Regions from separate parts of the Stenotrophomonas sp. YJH_SMC_130 genome, predicted to be linked through region 2. Evidence: predicted binding sites of a transcription regulator. Region 2 holds the regulator's gene; the other holds the start of a gene.
What was found. Region 2 encodes sigma-54, which starts transcription at its own class of promoters, with help from an activator protein. Its sites were predicted from a motif close to TGGCACGNGCNTTGC; they were not measured.
Positions count from the first base shown of each region.

Region 1: a site for sigma-54 is predicted at 2,066-2,080, ahead of flgB (flagellar basal body rod protein FlgB). Genes of this name have one in related genera too.

Region 1 is NZ_JCAFSH010000011.1:10,461-18,122, forward strand. Features, by position in the region: gene flgE (flagellar hook protein FlgE) at 1-485, opposite strand, end outside; gene AC5P5V_RS13210 (flagellar hook assembly protein FlgD) at 518-1,201, opposite strand; gene flgC (flagellar basal body rod protein FlgC) at 1,225-1,632, opposite strand; gene flgB (flagellar basal body rod protein FlgB) at 1,636-2,031, opposite strand; gene AC5P5V_RS13225 (chemotaxis protein) at 2,188-3,132, opposite strand; gene flgA (flagellar basal body P-ring formation chaperone FlgA) at 3,298-3,954, shown strand; gene flgM (flagellar biosynthesis anti-sigma factor FlgM) at 4,030-4,335, shown strand; gene AC5P5V_RS13240 (FlgN family protein) at 4,332-4,670, shown strand; gene AC5P5V_RS13245 (ATP-binding protein) at 4,762-5,982, shown strand; gene AC5P5V_RS13250 (EAL domain-containing protein) at 6,076-7,662, opposite strand, start outside.
Region 2 is NZ_JCAFSH010000001.1:655,905-663,566, reverse strand. Features, by position in the region: gene rapZ (RNase adapter RapZ) at 48-932, opposite strand; gene hprK (HPr(Ser) kinase/phosphatase) at 960-1,910, opposite strand; gene AC5P5V_RS03125 (PTS sugar transporter subunit IIA) at 1,907-2,359, opposite strand; gene hpf (ribosome hibernation-promoting factor, HPF/YfiA family) at 2,381-2,698, opposite strand; gene AC5P5V_RS03115 (RNA polymerase factor sigma-54) at 2,757-4,178, opposite strand; gene lptB (LPS export ABC transporter ATP-binding protein) at 4,219-4,938, opposite strand; gene lptA (lipopolysaccharide transport periplasmic protein LptA) at 4,938-5,504, opposite strand; gene lptC (LPS export ABC transporter periplasmic protein LptC) at 5,606-6,181, opposite strand; gene AC5P5V_RS03095 (KdsC family phosphatase) at 6,178-6,726, opposite strand; gene AC5P5V_RS03090 (KpsF/GutQ family sugar-phosphate isomerase) at 6,793-7,662, opposite strand, start outside.

The DNA of each region.
Region 1 (7,662 bases), on a different contig from region 2:
GTGAAGCCCACCTTCACTTCGCTGGTCTGCTTCGGCGGGCTGTCGGTGGTCAACAGCTGCAGGTCGACCAGGCGGCCGGCATCGAAGTTGGTGCCATCGGCATTCGGCGCGAACACCTGCAGGCGCGCGCCCTGCGGATTGACCACATAGCCGGCCGAATCGGTCTGGAAGTTGCCGGCACGCGAGTACACACGCGAACCGTTCATGTTCATGGTGAAGAAGCCCTCACCGGAAATGGCCATGTCCAGGCTGCGCCCGGTCTGCTCGTTGTGGCCTTGGATGAACTGCTGGGCGACGTTGGAGACGCGCACGCCCGAGCCGGTCTGGTTCTTCGACAGGCCATAGCTGGTGGAGGCGAACAGATCGGCGAACTCGGCGCGCGACTGCTTGAAGCCGGTGGTGTTGACGTTGGCGACGTTGTTGGCGGTGACGCTCAGGTCGGTGTTGGCGGCATTGATGCCGGACAGTGAGACATTGAAGCCCATGGGATGCTCCTGGTTGATGCGGGATGTGCGGCTCAGCTGACGCGGAGCACGTAGTCGATCGGGGCCGTGCCCAGGCCCTTGAGGTTCAGGTACAGGCCGTCGGACCCGACGGTCACGCTTTCCACCGGCGCCTGCACATAGGTGGACAGCTTGGTGCTCTTGCCGGCGGTATCGACATGGTTGGCAACGATGGAATACTTGCCCGGTTCCATGCGCTTGCCGTTGGCGTCCTTGCCGTCCCACTGGAAGGCGGTTTCGCCTGCTGCCTTGGCTTCCACGCTCAGCGAGGTGACCTTGGCGCCGGTGGCATCGGTGATATCCACGGTGATGATGCCGGCCGACGGCGCGGCCACCGTGCCCTCGACGCTGCCTTCCTTCTCCAGCACCAGCTTTTCCGATGGCACCAGCACCTGGTGGCCGACCAGCGCCGCGCCACGCAGCACCTGGTCGCTGGCCATCGATTCCTGGAAGCCCTTCACCGTCTTGTTCAGATCGGTGATGCCCTGCACGGTGGACATCTGCGCCATCTGCGCGACCATCTGCGTGTTGTCCATCGGCTTCAGCGGATCCTGGTGCTGCAGCTGCTCGGTCATCAGGCGCAGGAAGTCGGCCTGGTCGAGCGTGTTCTTCTTTTTCGTGGCGTTGCTGTTGGGGGCGTTCAGGCCCAGCGCGGAATAGACGTCCTGGCTGGTCTGGTTGTTGACGGCGGTGGTCATGGCGGTATCCGGTGCTGCGGGCCTCAGCGGCCCATGGTCAAGGTGGCCAGGGCCAGTTCCTTGGCGGTGGTCAACATCTCCACGCCGGCCTGGTAATTGCGCGAGGTCGAGATCAGGTTGACCATCTGCGCCACCGGATCGACGTCGGGCTGGTAGATGTAGCCATCGGCGTCTGCCAGCGGGTGGCCCGGCTCGTAGCGCTTGATCGGCGCCGCCTCGCTCTGGGTGATCTCCTTCACCTTCACCGAGGTGATGTTGGGATCGTTCTTGCTGGTGACGGCCTGGAAGATCGGCTCCAGCGGCTTGTACACGGCGTCGGCAGACCCGGCCACGGTGTCGGCGTTGGAGAGATTGGAGGCGATGGTGCTCATGCGCACCGACTGCGCCTGCAGCGCGGAGCCGGCGATATCGAAGATCGGCAGGTTGCTCATGGCTTATTGCCCCGTGATCGCGGTCAGCATGGAACGCACCTTGCTCTCGACGAAGCTGAGCGAGGCGCGGTACTCGAGCGCGGCTCGGCCATAGGCGGCACGCTCGGCATCGGGATCGACGGTGTTGCCGTCCAGGCTGGGCTGCACGCCCTCGCGCGCGATCTGGAACGGGTTCAGGCCACTACTGATTTCGTAGTGCTGCTCATGGGTGGTGGCCATCAGGCCGTTGGCATCCTGCCCCTGGGCATGGCGCAGGGCGGCATCGAAGTCCAGGTCCTGGGCCTTGTAGCCGGGGGTGTCGGCATTGCCGAGGTTGCTGGCGATCAGCTTCATCCGCTGTTCGCGCAACGGCATGGCCTGGGCGTGGACGCCCAGGTAGTCGGTAATCAGGTTGCGCACGGTGCACTCCCACGGGAACGTTGCCCGGGAAGCTGCAAGGGGTGTGCCAAAGCACGCGCGACATCGCGTCCGCCGGGCATGGCCCGGCGCTACCCCAGGGGTCGGGGAGGTTGTGGTAGCGCCGGGCCATGCCCGGCGGAGACCCGTGACGTGGCCCTACGCCGCCATCGCCACCTTGCGCAGGCGGTCCAGCACGAAGTCAGCCAGCTCGTGCGGCGAGTACTTGGCGACGAACGCGTTGGCGCCGACACGCTCGACCATGGCGTTGTTGAAGACGCCCGACAGCGAGGTGTGCAGCAGCACGTAGAGGCCGGCCAGGCCCGGATGGCGCCGGATTTCCGTCGTCAGCGTGTACCCGTCCATGGCCGGCATCTCGATGTCGGAGATGACCATGGCATAGCGTTCGGCCGGGTTTTCGCCCGAGGCGTGGATCTGCAACAGGTGGTCGAGAGCCTGCTTGCCATCGGAAAGCAGGGTGGCACCCACGCCCAGCTGATCCAGCACGCTGCGGATCTGCTGGCGGGCCACGCGCGAGTCGTCCACCACCAGCACCTGCAGCTGGGGGCCATCGGCGGGCATTGCCATCGCCGGATCGAGTACGGCGTCACCGCGGACCTGGGCGATATCGGCCAGCACGCTTTCAACGTCGATCACCTGGATCAGCTCACCCTGGAAGCGGGTTACCGCGGTCAGGTAGCTCGACTCGGCGCCAAGCTCCGGCGGCGGGTGGATGTCTTCCACCGCGATGTTGACGATGCGTTCGACGCCGCTGACCAGGAACCCCTGGATCGAGCGGTTGAATTCGGTGACGACCAGGTAACCCGGCGAGGTATCGGCATCGGGCTCACGTTCGGGGTGGCCGATCGCCAGGCCCAGGTCCAGCACCGGCACCGAGCGGCCGCGCACGTCGGCCACGCCGGCGAACTGGCTGGGCAGGCCGGGCACCTGGAACAGCTCCGGGCGGCGCAGGACTTCCTGCACCTTGAAGACATTGACGCCAAAAAGCTGACGTCCGCCGAGACGGAACAGCAGCAGCGCCAGGCGGTTGTGGCCGGCCAGGCGGGTCCGCTGGTCGATCCGGTTGAGCAGGTCATGGGACATGGCTGCTGTATCGGCGCGTTGGGCGCCAAACTTGAGGGCGCTCTGCCACTGCGCGCTGCACACCGCAATTGTGGTGTCGCGCCATGTTCGACCGAGGCAGCTCTGCCCCTCTGGCACACGCCTTGCACGCACCTGGGCCAGCTCTTGCCGATTGAAGGAGGCGCCATGCGCCGGGTCACATCTCTATTCGCCATCGCGCTGGCACTGGCCTCGCCGTGGGCGGCTGCCGCCGACTGGCAGCCGGTGGCGAGCATCCGCGCTGCGGCCTTGTCGACGCTGCCGGCGGGCAGCGAGGGCGAGGCCCAGGTGGCCGATGCGCTGCGCCTGCCGAAATGTGGCAGCGCGTTGCAGGTGCAACCCACCGCCAACACCACGGTGGAGGTCAGCTGTCCGGATGCGGGCGGCTGGCGCCTGTTCGTGCCGGTAAAGGTGCGGCGCAACCAGACCGTACTGGTGCTCAACCGCGGAATCGGCACTGGAGAAACCCTCACTGCCGCCGATATCACCACTGCCCAGCGTGACGCTGCCCGGATTGCCGGCGCGGTGCTGTCCGATCCCAATGCAGCGATCGGCCGCGTCGCCCGCCGTCCGCTGCAGGCCGGGGCCCTGCTGTCGAACAACGATCTGGTGGTGCAGCGTCTCATCAAGCGAGGAGACAATGTGGCCCTGGTGTCGCGTCGCGGTTCGGTCGAGGTCCGCATTGCCGGCCGTGCGATGGGTGATGCCGGTGAGAACGAACGGGTCTCGGTCGAGAACCTGTCCTCGCGGCGGATCGTGCAAGGCACGGTCGATGCCGCAGGTGACGTAATCGTGGCGCGTTGAATTACCGCAAAATATCCCTAAAGATCACGGCCCTGCGGCCGTTATCCCTTGTGAACGGCAACTCCAGGACACCCCATGAGCCAGAAAATCGACGGCAACCTGCAGGTCCCCCAGGCACTGCGCAGCGTGACGACCCCGGCCAACAAGCCCGGTGTCAGCACCGATGCGGCGGCGCGCCCGGTCGAGGCGGCCGACAGCCTGCGCCTGACCGGCGAGGCCACCAACCTGCAGGCCATCGAGCGCGAGCTGACCGCCGCCCCGGCGATCGACGCCCAGCGCGTGGCCGCCGTGCGCGAGTCGCTGCAGAACGGCACCTACAAGATCAATCCGGACGCGATTGCATCGCGCATGCTCGATCTGGACCAGCAGCTGCACGGATGACTGCGGCGATGAGCGAGCCGCTGCAGCGTCTCGCCCAGGCCCTGGACGTTGAACGCCAGGCCCTGGTCGAGCACGACGTGCACGCCCTGATCCGGGCTACCGGCGCCAAGCTGGAAGCGTTGCGTGCGCTGGAAGGCGCGCCGCCGGTGGGCGAGGGCGAACAGCTGCAGGAACTGGCCGAGCGCAACCGGGCCAACGGCGTACTGCTGTCGCGCCGCCGCCGCGAGGTGAACTGGGCGCTGCGCCAGCTCGGCCGCACCGAAGACGCCTCGGCCTACGATGCCAAGGGCCAGTCGCACACGGTCAGCATCGGCCGGCCCCTCGCCGTGGCCTGAGGCGACGGCGGTCGCATAACCCCTCCCGGCGGGCTGAAGCCCGCTGCATGACCGCGTATATTGGGCGCCTGTTCGAACGTCCCGAGTCGCCGTGTCCGCTGCCAACGCCCTGGTTACCGCCCCCCTTCCGCCGCAGCCGGTGCTGCAGGCCCTGCTTGAGCGCCTGCGCGAAGGCCTGCTGCTGTTCACCGATGACGGGCGGGTGGCCCTGGCCAATCCGGCCGCACAGAACCTGCTGGCCAGTGGCGAGGACGGCGGGTTGCCGCCGCCGCAGCGCCTGCGCGAACTGCTGCCGCCCGATGCGCTGGAACAGGCTCGCCAGCATGGTCACTGGAATGGCAGCCTGCCGCTGGGCGAGGGCGTGGTCATCGCCCATCTGTACCACCATGGTCCGGTCGGCCAGGGGCATTTCCTCGCCCTGTTCCGCCACATCGAAGGGCAGGAAGACTACGAACGGGAGCTGCAGCAGCGCCATGCCGAATTGCGCCAGGCCTACCTGCGCCTCAATGGCACCCAGGAAAAGCTGCTGCAGTCGGAGAAGATGGCGTCGATCGGCCAGCTGGCCGCCGGCGTCGCGCACGAGATCAACAACCCGATCGGTTACGTGCACTCCAACCTGGGCAGCCTGCAGGAATACCTGCGCAGCCTGTTCACCGTGATCGAAGCCTACGAGCGCGCCCTGCGTGCGCCGGACCCGAAAGCGCTGATCCCGGAAATCGATGATATCCGTGACCGCCTGGATATCGATTTCATCAGCCGCGACCTGCCGCAGCTGATGGCGGAATCGCGCGAAGGCATCGAGCGGGTCACCCGCATCGTGCGCGACCTGAAGGATTTCTCGTATTCCGGCCGCGACGAGTCGTGGAAGCTGGTCGACCTGCATGCGGGCCTGGAATCGACCATCAACATCATCTGGAACGAACTCAAGTACAAGGTCACCCTGGTGCGCGAGTTCGGCCAGTTGCCCCTGGTGGAGTGCCTGCCATCGGAGTTGAACCAGGTCTACATGAACCTGCTGCTCAACGCCGGCCATGCCATCGCCGAGCGCGGCACGATCACGGTGCGTACCGGCGTTGATGGCGATCACGTCTGGGTTGAGTTCGAAGATACCGGCGGTGGCATCTCGCCGGAACTGCGCCAGCGCATCTTCGATCCGTTCTTCACCACCAAGCCGGTGGGCAGTGGCACCGGCCTGGGCCTGTCGATCTCCTACAGCATCATCAACAAGCACCACGGCCGCATCGACCTGGACAGCACGCCCGGCGTGGGCTCGCGCTTCCGCGTGGTGCTGCCGGTCAAGCAGCCGCGCTGACCGCTTCTGGTAGTGCCGGCCGCTGGCCGGCAACCTCATTGAACCCGATATCCAGAGCAGCCGGCCAGCGGCCGGCTCTACCAGAGGGGATGGTTACCGTAATGGGCGATCCTCGCCGCCATCTCCGCTCTCCACCGGCGCCGGGCCGGCATTGCTGCGGCGCTGTTCCTCGTACGTGCGGAACGCCTGGTGGATGTGCTTGCGCAGTTCGTCGTCGTTCCACGGCTTGGTCAGGAAGCGATAGATCGCACCGCGGTTGATCGCATCGGTCACCGTGTTCAGATCGGTGTAGCCCGACAGCACCAGGCGGATCGTATCCGGGTACAGCATCTTCACCCGGCCCAGGAACTCGGTGCCGCTCATGTCGCTCATGCGCTGGTCGGACAGGATCACCTGCACGTCGTTGATCGCCAGCAGGTCGAACGCATCACGCACGTTGCCGGCAGCCAGGATGCGGTAGCCGTCGCGGCGGAACAGGCGCACCAGCGAGCGCAGCACGTTCTCCTCGTCATCCAGCAGCAGCAGCGTCCGGTCCGGGCGGGTCTCGGCGAAGGCTTCCGGACGCAGGTAGCGGCGGCGCAGGGTCATGCCGGCGGCATCAGCCGACATCGGTTCGCCGAACAGGTAGCCCTGGAACACGTCGCAGTCGTTGCGGCGCAGGAAGCCCAGCTGGGCCTGTGATTCCACGCCGTTGGCGATCACGGTCATGCCCAGCTGGTGGCCCATGGCGATGATCGCGCGGGCGATGGCCGCTTCACGATTGCCGGCCGGCGCGCTCTTGATGAAACTGCGGTCGATCTTCAGCTTGTCCACCGGGTAGCGCACCAGCGCGCTGAGGCTGGAGTCGCCGGTACCGAAGTTGTCCAGGCTCAGGCTGATGCCTTCGTTGCGCAGGTTGGCCAGCGTTTCGTGGACGAAATTGACGTTGTTGGTCAGCGCACTCTCGTTGATCTCCAGCGTCAGCATGTGCGCCGGTACGCCCGCCGCCTGCAGCAGTGACATCACTTCGGCGAAGAAGTTCGGCCGCAGCAGCTGCAGGGTGGACACGTTCACTGCGATGGTGAAGTCATCGAAGCCCTGGTCGCGCCACAGCCGCGCCTGCTTCAAGGCGCCTTCCAGCACCCAGGTGCCGATCTGCACGATGATGCCCAGGCGTTCGGCGGTGCGCATGAAGCGCTCCGGCACCAGCATGCCCAGGGTCGGCGACTGCCAGCGCAGCAGCGCTTCCATGCCCACCACGTGGCCGTCGCGCGCGCTTACCAGCGGCTGGTAGCGCAGCTTCAGCTCGCCATTGGGAATGGCATCGACGATCTGGCGCGCGATGATGCTCTCGCTGTGCGCACTCGGCGGGGTGTCCACCGCATGGATGCGCACGGCATTGCCGCCTTCGCGGGCGGCCTGGTACAGCGCATCCTCGGCATGGTCGAGCAGGCGCGAGGTGCTGCTGGCATGTTCCGGGCACAGGCTCACGCCCAGCTTGCCGGTCATGAACAACGTGTACGGCAGCACCGACAGCGGCAGCTCCATCTGCTGGCGGATCTCCTCGGCGAAATCCTCCGGCAACGGCAGATCGGCGGTGCGCGGCACCGCGATCAGGAACTCGTCGCTGCCATGCCGCCACAGCTTGCCGCGCCCGCGCAGGTAAGACTGCAGGCGCTGTGCCACCAGCACCAGCGCCTG
Region 2 (7,662 bases):
CGGCCGGCACGACCGGCGGGTGCCGGGCGCAGCCCGGCCGACCACCCTCAATCCTGTTCGCGGTGGTAGGTGGCCACGTCCTGCCAGCCCATCTCGCGGGCGTGCCGGGCCATGCGCTCGGCCAGGAACACCGAGCGGTGCTTGCCTCCGGTGCAGCCGAACGCCACGGTCACGTAGCTGCGGGTGCCATCCCCCAGTTTCGGCAGCCAGGTATCCAGGAAATCCATCAGCTGGGCCAGGTAACGCTGCACGTCGGGCTGTGCTTCCAGATAGTCGCGCACGCCCGGCTCGCGGCCGCTCAGCGCGCGCAGGTCCGGGTCCCAGTGTGGATTGGGCAGCACCCGCGCATCGAACACGAAGTCCGCCTCGGCCGGTACGCCGCGCTTGTAGGCGAATGATTCGAACAGCAGCGACAGGCCGGTGGCATGGTCCATCGCGAACTCGGTGATGATCCGCCGCCGCAGCTGGTGCACGTTGAGGGTACTGGTATCGATCACCGCATCGGCCTCGCGGCGCAACGGTGCGGTCAGTTCGCGCTCGCGGGCGATCGCTTCGGGCAGCGACAGGCCCAGCTGGCTCAGCGGATGGCGACGGCGGGTGTCGGCGTAGCGCTTGAGCACCGTTTCGTCGCTGGCCTCGAAGAACAGTACCTTCACTTCCACGCCGGCGTCGGTGGCCAGCTGCCGCCAGTCGCCCAGCTGGCTCAGGTCGGCCTGGCCGCGGACATCGATGCCTACGGCCAGGCGGCGCGGTGCGCTGCCGTCGTGGTTGGCCAGCAGGCTGCGCACGAAGTCCGGCAGCAGGTGGATCGGCAGGTTGTCCGAGCAGTAGTAGTCCTGGTCCTCGAAGGTCTTCAGGGCGACGGATTTACCCGAGCCGGACAGGCCGCTGACGATGATCAGGGTCGGGGCGGTGGGGATTGCGGTGCTCATGGACAGGCTCTTCGAGGGGCAGGGGGATCAGGGTGTTCGCCGTTCCAGCAGGTTGCTGTGGCGGGCGATGAACATGGCCGCCGGATCAATGCCCTTGGTGCGCAGGATGTGCAGGCGGGTGGCGGCTTCGGTCAGCACGGCCAGGTTGCGGCCGGGCATCACCGGCAGGGTGATCAGCGGAACGTCCAGGTCCAGCACATGGCGGGTGCCCGAGTCGCCGGTCAGACGCTCGTAGCCATGCGGGGTGGGTTCGGTCATCGGCTTGGTCAGGTGGACGATCAGCCGAAGGTACTTGTTCTTCTTTACAGCCGTGTCGCCGAACATCTCGCGCACGTTCAGCACGCCCAGGCCGCGCACTTCCAGCAGGTCCTGCAGCAGTTCGGGGCAGGTGCCGTCGAGTACATCCGGGGCGATCTGGGTGAACTCGGGGGCGTCGTCGGCGACCAGGCGGTGACCACGGCTGAGCAGCTCCAGCGCCAGCTCGCTCTTGCCCGACCCGGCCTCGCCGGTGATCAGCACGCCAATGGAATAGATCTCCATGAACACGCCGTGCAGGATCACCCTCGGTGCGAGCGTGCGCGCCAGGTGGTAGGACAGGTGGTTGAGCAGTTCGTGGCCGCGCTTGGGCGACAACCACAGCGGCGTGCCGGATTCATCGGCGGCGGCGCGCAGGTCTTCCGGGCAGGCCTGGTTGCGGGTCAGCACCAGCGCAAGCGGGTGCGACTGCATGATCTTTTCGATGGTCTCCCAGCGCTGGCGCGGTTCCAGCGCATCCAGCCAGGACAGTTCCTCGGTGCCCAGGATCTGCACCTTGTTGGGATAGATGGCGTTGAGGTAGCCGGCCAGCGAGGGACGCCGCGAGACGGTATTGCCGGCCTCCAGCTCGCGCTTCTCACCGGATTTGCCTGCGGCCCAGCGTAGCCCCAGCCGCTCGCGCTGCTGTTCGAACAGTTCACGGGCGGTGATGCTGGTATTCATGCGGCGCTCGCAGGTGGGGTCATGTCCAGCGCCTCGCGCAGGGCCCGGGCATCGCCGGCCTCACGCAGGGCCTGGCGGATATCCGGCGCGGAAAACAGCTCGGCCAGCTCGGACAGCAGCATCAGGTGCTGGTGGGTGTAGTGGGCCGGGACGGCCATCGCGAACACCAGGTCCACCGGCTCATCGCCGCCGAAGTCGACCGGGGCCGCCAGACGCAGCAGGGCGCCACGGGGGCGGTCCAGGGTCGGCGCGCGGCCGTGGGGGATGGCGATACCGTGGCCGATCGCGGTGCTGCCCAGGGCTTCGCGCTGGCACAGGTTCAGATAGATCTGTTCGGCATTGGCCTGGCGGCAGGCCAGCAACCCGGCGGCGGCCTGCAGGACGCTGTCGCGGTCGGTGGCCGCGCAGAGCTGGGTCTGCACGGCCGCCAGGAGGTCAGTCAGGGGCATGTCTGCGGGGAACGGTGGCGATCAGCCACCATTGTCGCCCACCGGCAGCGGTGCGTGCTGCTGTTTTTTCTCCTTGTGCTTGATGACCAGGCGGTCAAGCTTGTCCGCAAGCAGGTCGATCGCGGCATACATGGTCTGGCCGCCGGCCTCGGCGTGCAGGGTCTGCCCCGGGATGTTGAGGCTGGCGTCGACGTGGTGTTCGGTCTTCTGCAGCTTGAGGGTCACCCGCGCTTCGCAGTGCTGGTCGAAGTGTTTTCCGATCCGGGCCAGCTTCTCCTCCACATAGGACTGCAGGGCCGGGGTGACTTCGACGTCTTTGCCAAACGTTTCGATGCGCATCGGGTTTCTCCTGTGTTCGGATGTGCCAATGAACCTCTCCGCCGGGCGCGGCGGTGCGTCAAGCGATTCTGACCCTTTCGTGCGAGGCGGAGATGTTCATGGCTTCACGATACTTCGCCACGGTGCGTCGCGCTACTGGAATTCCCGACGATTTGAGCAGGTCAGCCAGCTTGGCGTCAGAAAGCGGCTTGCGCGGATTTTCGTCGTCGATCAGGCGCCGGATCATCGCCTGGATGGCGGTGCTGGACGCCTCGCCACCGCCTTCGGTATCGATGCCCGAGGCGAAGAAGGCACGCAGCGGCAGCGTGCCGCGCGGCGTGCGCACATGCTTGCGGGCGATCGCGCGCGACACCGTCGACTCGTGCAGGCCCAGCTCGGCGGCGATCTCGCGCAGGGTCAGCGGACGCAGCGCCTGTTCGCCGAACTCGAGGAAACCGGCCTGCTGCAGGATCAGGCTGCGCACCACCCGCAGCAGGGTTTCGCCGCGCTGCTGCAGGCCCTTCAGCAGCCAGCGCGCCTCCTGCAGCTGGCCACGCAGGTAGCCGGCGTCGGCCTCGCCACAGCGGCGGATCAGCTGTTCGTAGCCACGGTGGATCACCACCTTCGGCCCGGCATGGGCGGCCAGCGCCGCGCGCCAGATGCCGTTCTGCCGCCACACCACCACGTCGGGCACCACGTAGGTATCCTGCGAAAGCGGCGCGATCTGGGTCCCTGGACGCGGGTCCAGCGAGCGCAGCAGGGCGACCGCCGTCTCGACCTCATCCAGCGGCTGTTTCAGTTCATGGGCCAGACCGGCGACGCCACTGCGTGGCAGCCGTTCCAGCGGGCCTGCGGCAATCTGCCGCGCCAGCGCCAGGCCCGCGGTGTCGCCAGGCAACACATCCAGCTGCAGCTGCAGGCATTCGCCGAGCGTGCGTGCGGCAACGCCGACCGGGTCGAAGCGCTGGATGCGATGCAGCACCGCAAGGATTTCATCCTCATCGGCATGGACCGACGGCAGCAGGGTTTCGGCGATGGTGGCCAGCGGTTCGCGCAGGTAACCGTCGTCGTCCAACGCATCGATCAGCGCAGCGCCGATGCTGCGGTCATGCATGGAAAGATGCGACAGGTGCAGCTGCCACAGCAGGTGGTCGGCCAGCGTCTCGGTTTCGGCCACGCGCTCGGCGGCGCTGCCGGTGTCATCATCATCGTCGAAGCTGCCGCCACTGCCGGCAGCGCTCCAGTCGAGCTCGGCCGGTGCCCAGTCGTCGCCATTGTCGGTGCGTTCGGCCGGCGTGTCGGCGTCCGTGTTGTCGCCGCCTTCATTGGCGGCACTGCTGTCGTTGCTGTCGGCCCAGTCCAGCAGCGGATTGCTTTCCACGGCCTGGGCGATTTCAAGCTCCAGCTCGGTCGTGGACATCTGCAGCAGCTTGATCGCCTGCTGCAGCTGGGGGGTGAGCACCAGCTGCTGTCCCAACGATGTCTGCAGCCGAGTCTTCATGCCTGTGCCGAATGGAAGGAAAGGGACCCAGCACCTGCGGTCACAGCTTGAAGGAATCCCCAAGGTAGACGCGACGTACGTCAGCGTTGTCCAGGATCGCCTCCGGCGAGCCCTGGGCCAGCACGGTGCCCTCGGCGAGGATATACGCGCGGTCGCAGATTCCCAAGGTCTCGCGCACGTTGTGGTCGGTGATCAGCACGCCGATGCCACGCTGCTTGAGATGGGTGACGATGCGCTGGATTTCGCCCACCGAGATCGGGTCGACACCGGCAAACGGTTCGTCGAGCAGGATCAGGCGCGGCTGCGCGGCCAGTGCGCGGGCGATCTCGCAGCGACGACGTTCGCCACCGGACAGGCTGGCACCGAGCTGGTCGGCGACATGGCCCAGCTGCAGCTCGTCGAGCAGGCTGTTCAATTCGCGCTCGCGGCCGGCCGAATCCAGGTCTTCGCGTAGTTCAAGCACCAGGCGGAGGTTGTCGGCCACGGTCAGCTTGCGGAACACCGACGGCTCCTGCGGCAGGTAGCCCACGCCCTGCTTGGCACGGGTGTACATCGGGTCGCTGGTGATGTCCTTGCCGTCGAGCACGATGCTGCCTGCATCGGCGGCGACCAGGCCGACGATCATGTAGAAGCAGGTGGTCTTGCCGGCACCGTTGGGGCCGAGCAGGCCGACCACTTCACCGGCGTCGAGGGTCAGCCCGAAGTCCTTGACGACTTCGCGCTGCTTGTAGCGCTTGCGCAGGCCCTTGGCGACGAGCATTACTTCTTGCTCCCCGCCGGCCTGGCCGGCGCGCTGGCAGGAGCCGCCGCCTTGGGTGCGGCGGCCGGCTGTGCCGCCGCGTTCTTGTTCTTCGGCGGAATGACAGTGCGCACGCGGCTGCCATCGCCACCGGAGTTCATCTCCCCGGTGCGGGTGTTGTAGACCATGCGCTGGCCGGCATTGGTGCCGCGCGCGCTGGTGACCTTGTAGCTGCCGGTCAGGGTGATGATCTCGGTCTTGATGTCGTAGTCGATGCGATCAGCCACCGCGTCCATCCAGGTGCCGTCGTCGAGCTGCTGCTTCATCGTGGCCTGCTTGCCGGTGAATACCGCACGCACGGCCTCGCCGTCCTTGAGGTAGATCTCCGCTTCGGACGCGCGGATGTCCAGCGTGCCCTGGGTAACGGTCACGCCCTGCGAGAGCACGGTCTTGCCATCGCCGGTGAGCACGCCCGACTGGGCGCCCGAGTCGATGTTCATGTTCTCGTTGCGATCAGTGGACTTGGCAAAGCCAGCGCTGGGAACCAGGAGACCGAGCGCGAGTACGGCTGCAAAGGGGATCTTCATCGGGGTCCGTTCTACCGGTGGGGCCGTCCGGGAAACCGGCGGCGGGTGGGTGGGCCGCCTTCCTTGCGCCGGTCCGGGGACGTCGCAGGAGGGTGGCGGAATCAGCGTCGGGGCGTGTAACGGCCCTTGGACTGGCTGAGGAAATGATACGTGTTGTTCTTCGAATCCACCTCGAAGCCGACGCCGGACTGTTCCATGCCGGGACGGGTCATGGTGACCCGCGCATCGGTGCGGGCACGGTTTTCCTTCGGGAACACATCCAGGTGGTCGGTGCGGAACGTGGTCGGCACCACGCCCGGATCGGCCGGACTGTCGCCAGCGACATTGCCGCGCAGCTTCATCTCGTCGCCCTTGGCACTGAGCCAGCCGGTCTCGGCGCGCAGGGTCCAGTGCTTGCCATCCTTGTCCGGCATCTCGAACAGTGGGGTGGCGATGTTGATGGTCTGGTCGCCGCGCTGCCGTTCCAGCCGCGGTGCGCGCAGGGTGGTCGATTCCTTGCCCTGCTCATCCAGTGCGACGATCTGGAAGTCGTGCAGGATGTAGTCCACGCCGGCGTCCTGGCCGGCAGTGGCCGGGCCCTTGTCACGGTTGCGCAGGGCGGCCCAGCTGCTGAGCAGGGCCGCCAGCAGCAGGCCGATGCCGAGCACGGTGCGCCAGTTCAGGGTGGGCAGGTTCATGCGCCGAACCTCGCCAGCACCGCGTCCACATGGCCCTGGGCGGCCAGCAGGATGTCGCACAGTTCACGGGCGGCGCCACGTCCGCCATCGGCGCGGGTCTGCCAGTGCACGCGCTCGGCGATCCACGGGTGGGCGTTGGCTGGCGCCACCGCCAGCCCGACCGCGCCCAGCGGCGCCAGGTCCGGCAGGTCGTCGCCCATGAAGGCCACCTGCTCCAGGCCGATGCCATGCTGCGCACACAGCGCCTGCACGCTGGCCAGCTTGTCACCCACGGCGATCTGGGTGTCGATGCCGAGGTCGGCGCCGCGCTTGAGCGCGGACTGGCTGTTGCGCGCGGTGATCAGCACGGGGTGGATGCCGTGCTGCTGCAGCAGTTTCAGGCCCAGACCGTCCTGCACGAAGTACGCCTTGCTCTCGTTGCCGTCCTTGTCGTAGTACAGCCGACCGTCGGTGAGGGTACCGTCCACGTCGAAGCAGGCCAGGCGGACGCGGGCCGCAGCGGCATGCAGGTGGGCGGGGAACGCGGGCAGCGGGGACCAGGGCATCAGGCGATCAGGCTCGGTGGGGGCGTGTGGGGCATTACAGACTGAATGGGGTCTACGGACTGTCGGTTAAACCACCCGGGCCCGCAACAGGTCATGAATGTTCAGGGCGCCGACCGCACGGCCCTGGCCATCGACCACGATCAGGCCGTTGATTTTCTGGGTCTCCATCTGCCGCGCGGCCTCTACGGCCAGCTGGTCGGCACCGATGGTGCGCGGGTTGCGGGTCATCACATCGGCGATCTTCGCGGTGCGCACGTCCAGTGCGCTGTCCAGCGCCCGGCGCAGGTCGCCGTCGGTGAACAGGCCGATCAGCACGCCATCGGCGTCGACCACGGCGGTCATGCCGAGCCGCTTGCGGCTCATTTCCACCAGTGCCTCGCTGAGGCTGGCATCGGCGCTCACGCTGGGCAGGTCCTCGCCGGTGTGCATGACATCGGTGATGTGCAGCAGCAGGCGACGGCCGAGGCTGCCGGCCGGGTGCGAGCGGGCGAAGTCGTCGGCGGTGAAGCCGCGTGCGTCAAGCAGGGCTACGGCCAGCGCATCGCCCATCGCCAGCGAGGCGGTGGTGCTGGAGGTCGGCGCCAGCGCCAGCGGGCAGGCCTCGGCCGGCACGCTTACATCCAGGTGGATGTCGGCGGCGGTGGCCAGGCTCGACTGCGGGCGGCCGGTCATGGAAATCAGCACGTTGCCCTGGCGCTTGAGCACCGGCAGCAGCATCAGCACCTCATCGGACTCGCCCGAATAGGACAGGGCCAGCACCACGTCGGCTTCGGTGATCATGCCCAGGTCGCCGTGGCCGGCTTCGCCGGGATGCACGTAGAACGCCGGTGTGCCGGTGGAGGCCAGGGTGGCGGCGATCTTGCGGGCAATGTGGCCGGACTTGCCCATGCCGGTGGCGACCACCCGGCCGCGGCTGGCCAGGATCGCCTCGCAGGC